2 linked regions of the Cecembia calidifontis genome follow. The protein of the gene in region 2 binds, or shares a complex with, the protein of the main gene of each other region. Links are inferred from orthologs where the notes say so. Each region holds a gene or a part of one and is shown on either strand. Other genes may lie near its edges. The genes, in order: dnaB and dnaG.

Evidence for each region.
Region 1: the proteins of dnaG (region 2) and dnaB are in contact, whole or in part, in a crystal structure (PDB 2R6A), measured with the Geobacillus stearothermophilus proteins. The link is inferred for Cecembia calidifontis from one-to-one orthologs. Residues at the interface, in WP_049624496.1 of Geobacillus stearothermophilus: Lys456, Leu457, Leu458, Pro459, Ala460, Asn463, Ala464, Leu467, Leu535, Leu536, Ile537, Ala538, Gln544, Glu545, Asp548, Tyr549, His552; in WP_033016901.1 of Geobacillus stearothermophilus: Ser13, Glu15, Ala16, Gln18, Glu91, Leu92, Asp94, Ala95, Val96, Pro97, Thr98, Ala99, Ala100, Asn101, Tyr104, Tyr105, Ile108.

What each region holds. Positions count from the first base shown.
Region 1 is NZ_SGXG01000001.1:3,753,534-3,756,488, reverse strand. It holds dnaB (replicative DNA helicase), read left to right. Parts: upstream 1-662; coding sequence 663-2,249; downstream 2,250-2,955. Other genes in the region: BC751_RS16080 (zinc-binding dehydrogenase), read left to right, coding at 2,304-2,955; BC751_RS16090 (UDP-N-acetylmuramate--L-alanine ligase), read right to left, coding at 1-399. UniProt on the Escherichia coli protein: The main replicative DNA helicase, it participates in initiation and elongation during chromosome replication. Travels ahead of the DNA replisome, separating dsDNA into templates for DNA synthesis.
Region 2 is NZ_SGXG01000001.1:3,277,637-3,285,382, reverse strand. What follows is about bases 2,508-5,479. They hold dnaG (DNA primase), read right to left. Parts: upstream 4,977-5,479; coding sequence 3,039-4,976; downstream 2,508-3,038. Other genes in these bases: BC751_RS14120 (Mrp/NBP35 family ATP-binding protein), read left to right, coding at 5,153-5,479; BC751_RS14130 (bifunctional 3,4-dihydroxy-2-butanone-4-phosphate synthase/GTP cyclohydrolase II), read right to left, coding at 2,508-2,956. Also shown: BC751_RS14145 (S8 family peptidase), read right to left, coding at 1-44; 5'/3'-nucleotidase SurE, read right to left, coding at 211-993; BC751_RS14135 (hypothetical protein), read right to left, coding at 997-1,632; more of BC751_RS14130, read right to left, coding at 1,739-2,507; more of BC751_RS14120, read left to right, coding at 5,480-6,247; BC751_RS14115 (NifU family protein), read left to right, coding at 6,257-6,505; BC751_RS14110 (M43 family zinc metalloprotease), read left to right, coding at 6,516-7,746. UniProt on the Escherichia coli protein: RNA polymerase that catalyzes the synthesis of short RNA molecules used as primers for DNA polymerase during DNA replication.

The sequences.
Region 1 (2,955 bases), 470 kb from region 2 along the record:
GTCCATTCCCAAATACTTCAGGACATGAAGAATCATGGAAGTAATGGTAGTTTTTCCATGGCTTCCTGATATTACTACTCTTTGTTTATCCTGACTTTGGTTGTAAATGAATTCCGGAAATGAATAAATGGGGATATTCAGTTCTTTTGCCCGGATTAATTCCGGATTATCGATCCTTGCGTGCATACCCAATATGATGCCATCCAAATCGGACTGTATTTTCTCGGGAAACCAGCCTTTTTCAATGGGAAGAATTCCGGCATTTTTCAACCTGCTCCGTGATGGTTCGTAGATTTCATCATCCGATCCACTTACCTCATATCCTTTGGCCAATAAGGCCAGGGCTAAATTGTGCATGACCGCCCCACCTATTGCTATAAAATGATACTTTTTGGACATAATAAAATTTCTATCTTTCAAAAGTACTAAACAGGGAGTTTCTTAGACCCAATTTTTTTCTATTTTTTCCAAAGGCTTGATAAGGGTTTTGGTTTCCCAGTGAATTTTGGAATCAGGTAATTTTTATCCCGAAGAGCCGAAATATATTTTTTTCTTGACGTTATCAGGTAAAAGGTTGATATTCAGTTTTCCCGGATTAGATGTGGATATCCCGTGAATAAATTGTTCAAAAAGATAAGGGCAAAGCATGTACATTTGTTTTTATGGCAGAAAATAAACCAAGCACTACCAATAGAAATTTGGGGAGAAAAAAACCGGATCTTAATATTGGTTCGGGATTGGGGAAATTACCACCTCAGGCGATTGATTTGGAAGAAGCAGTTCTCGGTGCTTTGATGCTTGAGAAGGATGCGCTTACTACTGTAGTAGATATTCTTAAGCCCGAAAGTTTCTACAAAGAGGCCCATAAAGTAATCTACACGGCAATACTTGACCTCTTTTCTGATTCGCAACCGATTGATCTTTTGACAGTGACCAATCAGCTACGGAAAAAAGGACAGTTGGAATTGGCAGGAGGAGCATTTTTTATCACGGAGTTGACTTCCAAAGTTTCCTCGGCTGCCAATATTGAATTTCACGCCAGGATCATTACCGAACAGGCCATGAAAAGGGAAATGATCAGCATAGCTTCTGAAATCCAAAAAGATGCTTATGAAGATACTACGGATGTTTTTGAGCTGTTGGATAAGATGGAGCAATCACTGTTTGAAATTTCGGAAAAGAATATCCGGAAAAATTATGCAGATATGCGCTCCATCATGAAAGAAGCCATCATGGAGCTTGAAGCCAAAAAAGGTCAAAAGGACGGCCTTACCGGTGTTCCAAGTGGTTTTACAGCATTGGATAGGGTTACTTCAGGTTGGCAAAAATCCGATCTGGTTATCATCGCAGCGCGTCCCGCTATGGGTAAGACTGCTTTTGTTTTGTCTGTATTGAGAAATGCAGCAGTAGATCACGGCAGACCGGTAGCGATTTTTTCACTGGAAATGTCCTCTGTCCAATTGGTCAACAGGTTGATTTCCTCTGAGGCCGAATTGGATTCAGAAAAAATCAAAAAAGGAAACCTCGCAGACTATGAGTGGGAGCAATTGGTACATAAAACTGCCAAACTCTCAAAAGCCCCCCTGTTTGTAGATGATACACCGGCCCTCTCCATTCTGGAGCTCAGGGCAAAGTGCCGAAAACTCAAGGCACAACATGATATTCAGATGGTCGTAATCGACTACCTTCAGTTAATGTCAGGGGACTCCAAATCCGGAGGAGGAGGCAACAGGGAACAGGAAATTGCGAGTATTTCCAGGGCTTTGAAAAAGATAGCCAAAGAACTGAATATTCCAGTAATTGCGCTTTCTCAGTTGTCCCGTGCTGTGGAGACCAGGGGAGGAGATAAGCGGCCTCAGCTTTCCGATTTGAGGGAATCAGGAGCCATTGAGCAGGATGCCGACATGGTAATGTTCCTTTACCGTCCTGAGTATTATGGAATAACTGAGGATGAAGACGGAAACTCCACCATGGGTGTAGGTGAGGTAATCATTGCCAAGCATAGAAATGGTTCCTTGGAAAATGTTAAACTTAGGTTTATCGGTAAATACACAAAATTTGCGGATCTCGAGTTAAATGTGCCTTATAAGGCCCAAGATGCGCTCTACGGTAGTAAGTTTCCAAGTGGTGGAGGAGCCCAGGATTTCGAATCAGGTAATATGATCCGTTTGCAGAGTAAAGCCAATGGGGGAGATTTTGATGATCCATTCCCCGGCGGCTTGGGAAGCAGTGAACCAGCTCCTTTTTAAGCTTTTATGGGATATATCTCCTGAATTTATTTCTTAATTAAATAATATAAGTCATTGAAAGCTATTGTTTTAAATAGACATACTGATAGTAAAATTGAACTTACTGAAATAGCTTTGCCTCACCTGAGTGGGGAGCAGGTAAGGGTACAGATCAAAGCTGCCGCATTGAACCACAGGGATGAATGGTGCAGGCAGGGACTTTATCCCAATATTAAGGATGGGGTGATTTTGGGATCTGATGGAGCAGGAATAGTATTGGATGTGGCCCATCATGGTCTAAATGAATGGTTGGGAAAAGAAGTAATCATCAATCCTGCATTGCATTGGGGGGATGATGAAAAAGTTCAGGGCAAGGATTTTCAGATTTTGGGTATGCCCGGTCATGGGACTTTAGCTGAATTTGTAGATGTTGATGTAAACAGAATTTTTGCCAAACCTGCATTTATGAACTGGGAGGAGGCTGCAGCATTGCCATTAGGTGGCTTGACTGCTTACAGGGCATTGATGGTTCAGAGCAGCTTACAAAAAGGTGAAAAAGTGTTGGTGACCGGATTTGGTGGTGGAGTGGCCCAATTTGCAGCCCAATTTGCTTTGGCTGCAGGTGCAGAAGTATACATCAGCAGTAGCAGTGAGAATAAGATAGCTTCAGCGCTGGCTCTTGGTATAACGAAAGGCTTCAATTATAAAGATGAAAATTGGGCAGAGG
Region 2 (7,746 bases):
TGCAGAAAAAAGCTTATCAAAATAAAATAAACGAATTTCTTCATATATCCAGTTAAAAATTTGTAAATCATGAGTTTATAAAATCTAAACTTTGTGATAAATCTAAGCAAAAACTAAAAAAATATGCAAATAATCTAAAAATTTTTCTTTCAAAAAGAAAAAGCCGGAAGTATTCTCCCGGCCTCTTTTCCTTTTTTGGATCCTTTCAAATTAGAGTTCGTCCCAGTTCCAATCCTCATTAATTTGAGAGATGGCATGATGGGCGGTAAGGTCATATTGACAAGGAACTATGGAAACATAATTATTCGCTATGGCCCATTCATCATTGTCCTCACCTTTATCAAAATTCACAAAATTGCCTGCCATCCAAAAATATTTTCTACCATTGGGATCATACCTTTCGGAAAATTCCTCCTGCCATTTGGCATGGGCCTGACGGCAGACCTTAACCCCTTTGATAGGCTCATTTCTTTTAGGAGGGAAATTCACATTTAATGCCACTCCTTTTGCCAGGCCATTTTCAAGTACTTGTTTCGATATTTTGAACACATATTCTTCAACATGGCTAAAATCGGCCTTTGAAGAATAGTCACATAAGCTAAATCCGATGGATGGGAGTCCTTCCAAGGCACCTTCTATGGCGGCAGACATAGTACCTGAGTAGAGAACTGAAATGGAGGTGTTGCTGCCATGATTGATTCCAGAAACAACCAAATCCGGCCTTCTATCCTTCAACACATAGTGTTTGGCCAATTTGACACAATCCGCTGGAGTACCACTGGATTTAAATGCCATTACATCCTCAAAAATATCTTCCTCATAAAGGCGGAGGGTCTCTCCTATCGTTATGGCATGCCCCATGCCTGACTGAGGACTGTCCGGTGCCACTACTACAACTTCTCCCAACTGCTTCATGATGTTCACCAATACCCTTATTCCCTTTGAGGTGATCCCATCATCATTGGACACCAAAATCAATGGTTTTTTTGCCATAAATTATTTTATCTGATTGTAATAGGCAGTGATACGGAGCAGATCTCCTCTTTTGTCATGGGAAAGTCTGTTTTTCCTCATAAAAAGGTCTATTTCGTCCGCTCTATCACCCAAAATATCCAAAAGCTCCCTTTTCTTGAGGGAATACTTCTGAAGCTTTCCGTCTTTGATGAAATAGTAATTAAAAGCCAACTTATATACTCCTCCTATTGGTGGACCCCATAAGGGGTTCATGGCCATGGGGCCATACATACCCATACCCCTGTTATCAATAACAATCTGTTCCCTACATAGCAGGACAATCTCATCACCTTCTGTCAGAATTTCGAAAAAAACCGGGGTCTCATAATCTCCTGCCAGAGAATAAGGTAAGGTATAAAAAGACCTAATGCCTCCATAAACTTCATCAAAAATTTCAAATTGGGACACATTCGAAGCTCCAAAAGTGGTAATCCCATTATCCTGAAGCTGAACCAGGTTGTTTTCTAAATCATACTTTACAAGGCCACGGTAAACCTGTCCATTCACCGTTATGATCTGTCCTTGATGCCAAACTTGGGAAGGAAATTGATTTCCTTGGGCCAAAGCAGAAGAAAGGCCCAGGAAAATTGTCAATATGGAAACAAATACCCTGATCATCATAAGTTCTACAGTTATTCTCTACTGATGATAACGATTTATTTTCAAATTTGGTTGATTTGGTTTCAAGATAATTGAATTTCCATACTAACTAGTTGCCATTCGCTTATTTTTTCAAAATGGAGTGGCCCATTTTATCCCGCTTTGTTGTCAAGTACTTTTCATTATGCGGGTTTGGGGCGATTTCAATAGGTATCTGTTCCACAATTTCCAAACCATAACCTAACAGACCTACACGCTTGGTGGGGTTGTTGGAAATCAATCTGATTTTGGAAATCCCCAAATCCCTTAATATCTGAGCACCCACCCCATAGTCTCTTTTATCCATTGGAAGGCCAAGCGCCAGATTTGCCTGAACGGTATCCATTCCCTGTTCCTGAAGCTTGTAAGCTTTGAGTTTGTTGATCAAGCCTATACCCCTACCTTCTTGATTCATGTAAAGCACCACACCCTTACCTTCTTTCTCCACCATCTCCATGGCCTTATGCAGCTGAGGCCCGCAATCACATCTGCATGACCCAAAAATATCCCCTGTTACACAGGAAGAGTGCACACGTACCATTACAGGCTCATCTTTTTCCCAAGTACCTTTTATAAGGGCCAAGTGGATGTCATCTGTATTTGTCTGTCTAAAGGCTATCAGATCAAAATCACCCCAGGCTGTGGGCATTTCCACCCCTATCTCCCTTTTGATGAGTGATTCATTTTTAAGTCTGTAGGCAATGAGATCCTTTATGGAAACGAGTTTCAAATTAAATCTTTTCGCTACTTTCACCAGATCAGGCAGCCTGGCCATGGTTCCGTCTTCATTCATGATTTCCACCAATACACCCGCAGGTGCCAATCCTGCCTGCCTTGCAAAATCTATAGCGGCCTCCGTATGGCCAGCTCTACGAAGGACTCCTCCCCTTTTTGCTTTCAGTGGGAAAATATGTCCGGGCTTACCCAATTCATCCGGATGGATATTGTCATCAATCAATGCCTTGATGGTTTTCGCCCTGTCACTGGCCGAAATTCCCGTTGTGCAACCATGACCTATCAAATCAACTGAAACAGTGAAAGGAGTTTCATAGGCAGCAGTATTTTGACCTACCATCAGCTCCAAACCCAATTTTTCACATCGGTCTTCAATAAGCGGAGCACAAATCAGACCTCGACCGTGCGTTGCCATAAAGTTGATGATTTCAGGAGTGACCTTCTCTGCAGCACAGATAAAATCTCCCTCATTTTCACGGTCCTCATCGTCTACAACGATAATTACCTCTCCGTTTTTTATGGCTTCAATGGCATCCTCAATGGGATCCAACTTAATTTCATTTGACATTTTATTTTAATACTTGGGTTTAGTCGAGGTAAAATTACATCCTTTATTGAGTAAAACAGTAAAAAACAGATGAAAGTTTGGCTTAAAAACTGATCACAATCCCAAGCTGCTTGTCTATTTCAACCTGAAATTTTTTTAGTTCCATGAAAATAGCCAGCCTTTCCGTAATAATGCTTTCATCGGCTTTTTCCTGTTCAGCTTCTTTTATTTTGACCTTGGCCTCTTCCAGCATTTTTTTGATCACTCTTTTTTTCAAATGGAGAATACTGTCATAGACAGTCTTGGCCAGGTCATCAGCCTCATGATGTGTGAAAATCTGATACCTGCTTTCCCAGAGACTCGACAGTTCATATTTTCTGGTAATCAAATTGATAACTTCCTTTTTGACTTCCGAATCCTGATGCTGAAGAAAATATTCCGGCTGCGGAAGAATTCCCTCTGAAAGAGCCTCCTTGTAAATCCCAAGAATTTTCTCATATACTGGAGTATGAAAATTCAAATCCTCGGTTTCCTGAAGCAAATATTGGCAGACATGAAGTTCATCAGAAACCATCTCAAAACCATAATTCACCAATAACCTTAACATTTCCCTTTCCTGCAACTCGATCAAATGGGAATGGGATGTAGGTTCTTCTTTGGTGGGCAGTAAATCTTCTACAAAGGAGGCTTTCTGTTCCCTCTGCTCCTTGAAAAATTGATCCTTTTGTTCTTTTAAAAACAGTTTATTGAGCTCGGCCTGTATGATCTCCTCATCCATGTGCAACAAGCACGCTGACTGTTGGATGTAGACTGTCCGGATGATCGGATCGGGAATTTTAGCAATACTAGCCACCACCTGTTTGATCAATTCGGCCTGTTTGATCGGATCTTTGGCAGCTTCTTCTGCATAAAGACCTATTTTGAAGGAAATAAAATCCTGGGCATTATTTTCAAGATAGTTTTGGAAGGCCGTGGAGCCAACTTTCCTGGCATAACTGTCAGGGTCTTCGCCATCAGGAAAGACTACGGCTTTTACATTGAGCCCTCCTTCCAAAATCATGTCTATACCCCTTAGAGAGGCGCGGATACCTGCAGCATCACCGTCATACAGGACAGTAATGTTGTCTGTAAACCTTTTGATCAGTTTGATCTGGTTTTCAGTAAGAGAAGTTCCAGAGGATGCCACCACATTCTCTATTCCCGCCAGATGCATGGAAATTACATCTGTATACCCTTCTACCAAATAACAATTGTCCTTTTCCCTAATAGACTTTTTGGCCTGAAAAATCCCGTACAGGATATCACTCTTGTGATAAACCTCAGTTTCAGGAGAATTGATGTATTTTGGCTGTTTTTTATCTTGGGTTAGGATCCTGGCCCCAAATCCAATGGCCTTTCCGGAAAGATTATGAATGGTAAAAGTTACCCTACCCCTGAACCTATCGTAAAAACGGGAAGCATCACCTTCTTTTTGAAGAATCAAACCTGCTTTCAACAATAATTCTTCCGAATGGCCTGCTTTCTTTGCTGCGTGTAGGAAATGGTCCCATCCATCCAAAGCATATCCCAAATCAAACTTTTCTATTGTTTGTCTATCAAATCCCCTTTCTTTGAAATAGCTTAGACCAACTGACCTTCCTTCTTCAGTATCGAGATTTTTTTTGAAAAATTCCTTCGCAAAATTCAGAACGATGTATAAACTCTCCCTTTCATTAAAAGCCTGTAATTCTTCGGGGCTGGCATTTTTTTCTTCTTCTATTTCTATTCCGTATTTCTGAGCCAGCTGCCGAATCGCTTCATTGAAACCAATCCCCTCAATATCCATCACAAACTGTATAGGATCACCTGCCTTTCCGCATCCAAAACATTTATAAATTTGCTTTGCAGGTGACACGGAGAATGAGGGAGATTTTTCATTGTGAAAAGGACAGCATGCCCATAAATTTTGGCCTTTTTTCTTCAGAGGCACATAATCATTTACTACTTCTTCTATATCTGCCCTATCTCTTACTTTCTCTGTAGTTGCTCTGCTTATTGCCATATTCAATTCCTTCAATTTCCAAAGATAAAAAGTATTGCATCATTTTTCAGTAAGTAGGATTTCCGAAACTATTTCCAGGTAAAGCAAGTTTGTAATTTTTGGGAAACTATTATCTTTAAAAAGGCCTTTTTATTTAGAACATTTATAAAGTAAATTGCGGGCAATAAAGTAGCGATATGTCAATTAGTAAAGAAGCAGTATTAAAAGCCCTTTCCCGAGTAGACGATCCGGATCTGAAAAAAGATTTGGTGACTTTGGGAATGATCCAAGGGCTTCAAATTGAAGGGAACAAAATCAGTTTCAAAGTTGTCCTCACAACTCCTGCCTGTCCCTTGAAAGAGGTAATCAAAAACAACTGTATTGAAGCATTGGAGGAAGATTTGGGTTCAGATTTGGAACTTGATATTTTTATGACTTCCAATGTGACCACAGCGAGGGACAACGCGCCTTTATTGCCGAAGGTTAAAAACATCATCGCCATAGCATCAGGGAAAGGAGGCGTTGGAAAATCCACTACTTCCAGCAATTTGGCTGTAGCTTTGGCTAAATCAGGTGCTAAAGTTGGACTCATAGATGCTGACATCTCCGGCCCTTCCATACCGACAATGTTCAATGTGGAAGGTGAGCAGCCGGCCGTCAGACAGATAGATGGCAAAAACGTAATAGAGCCGATAGAGCAATATGGGGTAAAATTGATGTCCATTGGGTTCCTTACCCCAGCAGATGCCGCGGTGGTTTGGAGAGGACCAATGGCAAGCTCTGCGCTTAAACAGTTTATAGGAGATGTGAACTGGGGTGAACTGGATTATTTATTGATTGATTTACCTCCGGGAACTTCCGATATTCATTTGACCATGGTTCAAACCGTGCCTGTCACAGGTGCTGTGATTGTTACCACTCCTCAGAAGGTTGCTCTTGCAGATGCCACCAAAGGATTGAGTATGTTCAAGCAGCCTCAAATTAATGTGCCTGTTTTAGGTGTTGTGGAAAATATGGCTTATTTTACTCCGGAGGAATTGCCAAATAATAAATATTATCTGTTTGGTAAAGAAGGAGGTCAACGCTTGGCTGAAAAATTTGGAGTTCCGTTTTTGGGTGAAATTCCGATTGTGCAAAGTATCAGAGAAAGTGGAGACACGGGATATCCAGCAGTTTTAAAATCTGGAATAACCCAGGATGCATTTTCATTATTGGCTGAAAATGTCGCGAGACAAGTGGCCATAAGAAATGCTGCAATGAGCAAAACAGAAGTGGTTCAGGTAAATATTTGAAAAAAAAGAATGAATACGGAGTTAATTGAGAGAATTGAAAAAGCATTGAACAGCATCAGACCATATTTAGAAGCTGACGGTGGAAATGTGAAAATAGTCGAAGTAACCTCTGAGATGGTTTTAAAATTGGAGCTGACAGGCACCTGTAGTTCCTGTCCTATGTCCACAATGACCTTAAAGGCGGGAGTAGAAGAAGCTATCAAAAGAGATGTGCCGGAAATCATAAAGGTCGAGGCAGTGAATGTTGCTGTAGTATAAAGTATTTACCATGAGAAATTTTACTTTCCCAACAAGGATAGGCCTATTATTATCCCTTCTCTTCCTTTTATCATTTTCAGGTACTTTTTCACAAAATTTCTTTGGAAAGAATTTCCAGCACATTCATGATGAACAATGTGCAGCTACCCATTTAGAGAAGTTACAGGAAGAACAGTTGGGCATTTATGGAAGCAAAGAATACTTTGAATCCTGGATGCAAGGGAAAGTAAAAGAATTCAGGACCAAAACGCCTTCGCAATTTAGACTACAGGAAGAGGTTAAAGTTATCCCTGTTGTAGTCCATGTAATCCATACAGGTACTCCGATTGGGGTAGGAGCCAACATTCCTCAATCACAAATAGAATCCCAGATAAGATCACTAAATGAGGATTTCAGGAGAACAAACCCAGATGTCACCCTGACACCTTTAGAGTTTCAGTCAGTTGCAGCAGATACGCAAATTGAATTTGTACTAGCCAAACAGGATCCTCGAGGGCTTCCCACCGATGGAATCAACAGGGTACTGGGACCTAAAAATACCTATGACCCTAATGACGCCGGTTTAATAGGCCAACTTGCTCTCTGGCCACCTGAGGAATACCTGAATATTTGGGTTGTTCCTTTGGTACCTCCATTTATCGGCTATGCAAGTTTCCCCGTTTCTAACCTACCTGGACTAAGTTTTCCTGCTACGGCCAGGGAAACTGATGGGGTTACCGTTGATTACCGGTATTTTGGACAGGGAGGATCCGCGGTGTCAGGTTCTCGGGGTAGAACCCTTACCCATGAAGTGGGCCACTTCTTGGGCCTAAGACATATTTGGGGCGATGGGGACTGTAGTGCCGATGACTTTGTAGATGACACCCCAAACCAGGACGGCCCAAATACCATTTGTAGAAGCACCCCTAGAGTAACCTGCGGCTCAAGAGATATGGTGGAAAATTATATGGATTATACCACAGATATCTGCATGAATTTGTTTACCATAGGTCAAACGGAAAGAATGCAGGTGGTTTTGGCAAATAGCCCCCGACGTGCTTCTTTGGTCAATAACCGGGCAACTATAGAGCCTGTTTTAGTACCAAATGACCTCGGAATTGAAAGATTGATCAGCCCCCAGGATTTTATCTGTGATGCAGTGATTGTGCCTGAAGTTCAAGTTTTCAATGCAGGAAGTAACCGCATCACCTCTGCTATACTTGAAATCAAAAACAATGGTGTGTTGCTTCAAAACCTGAATG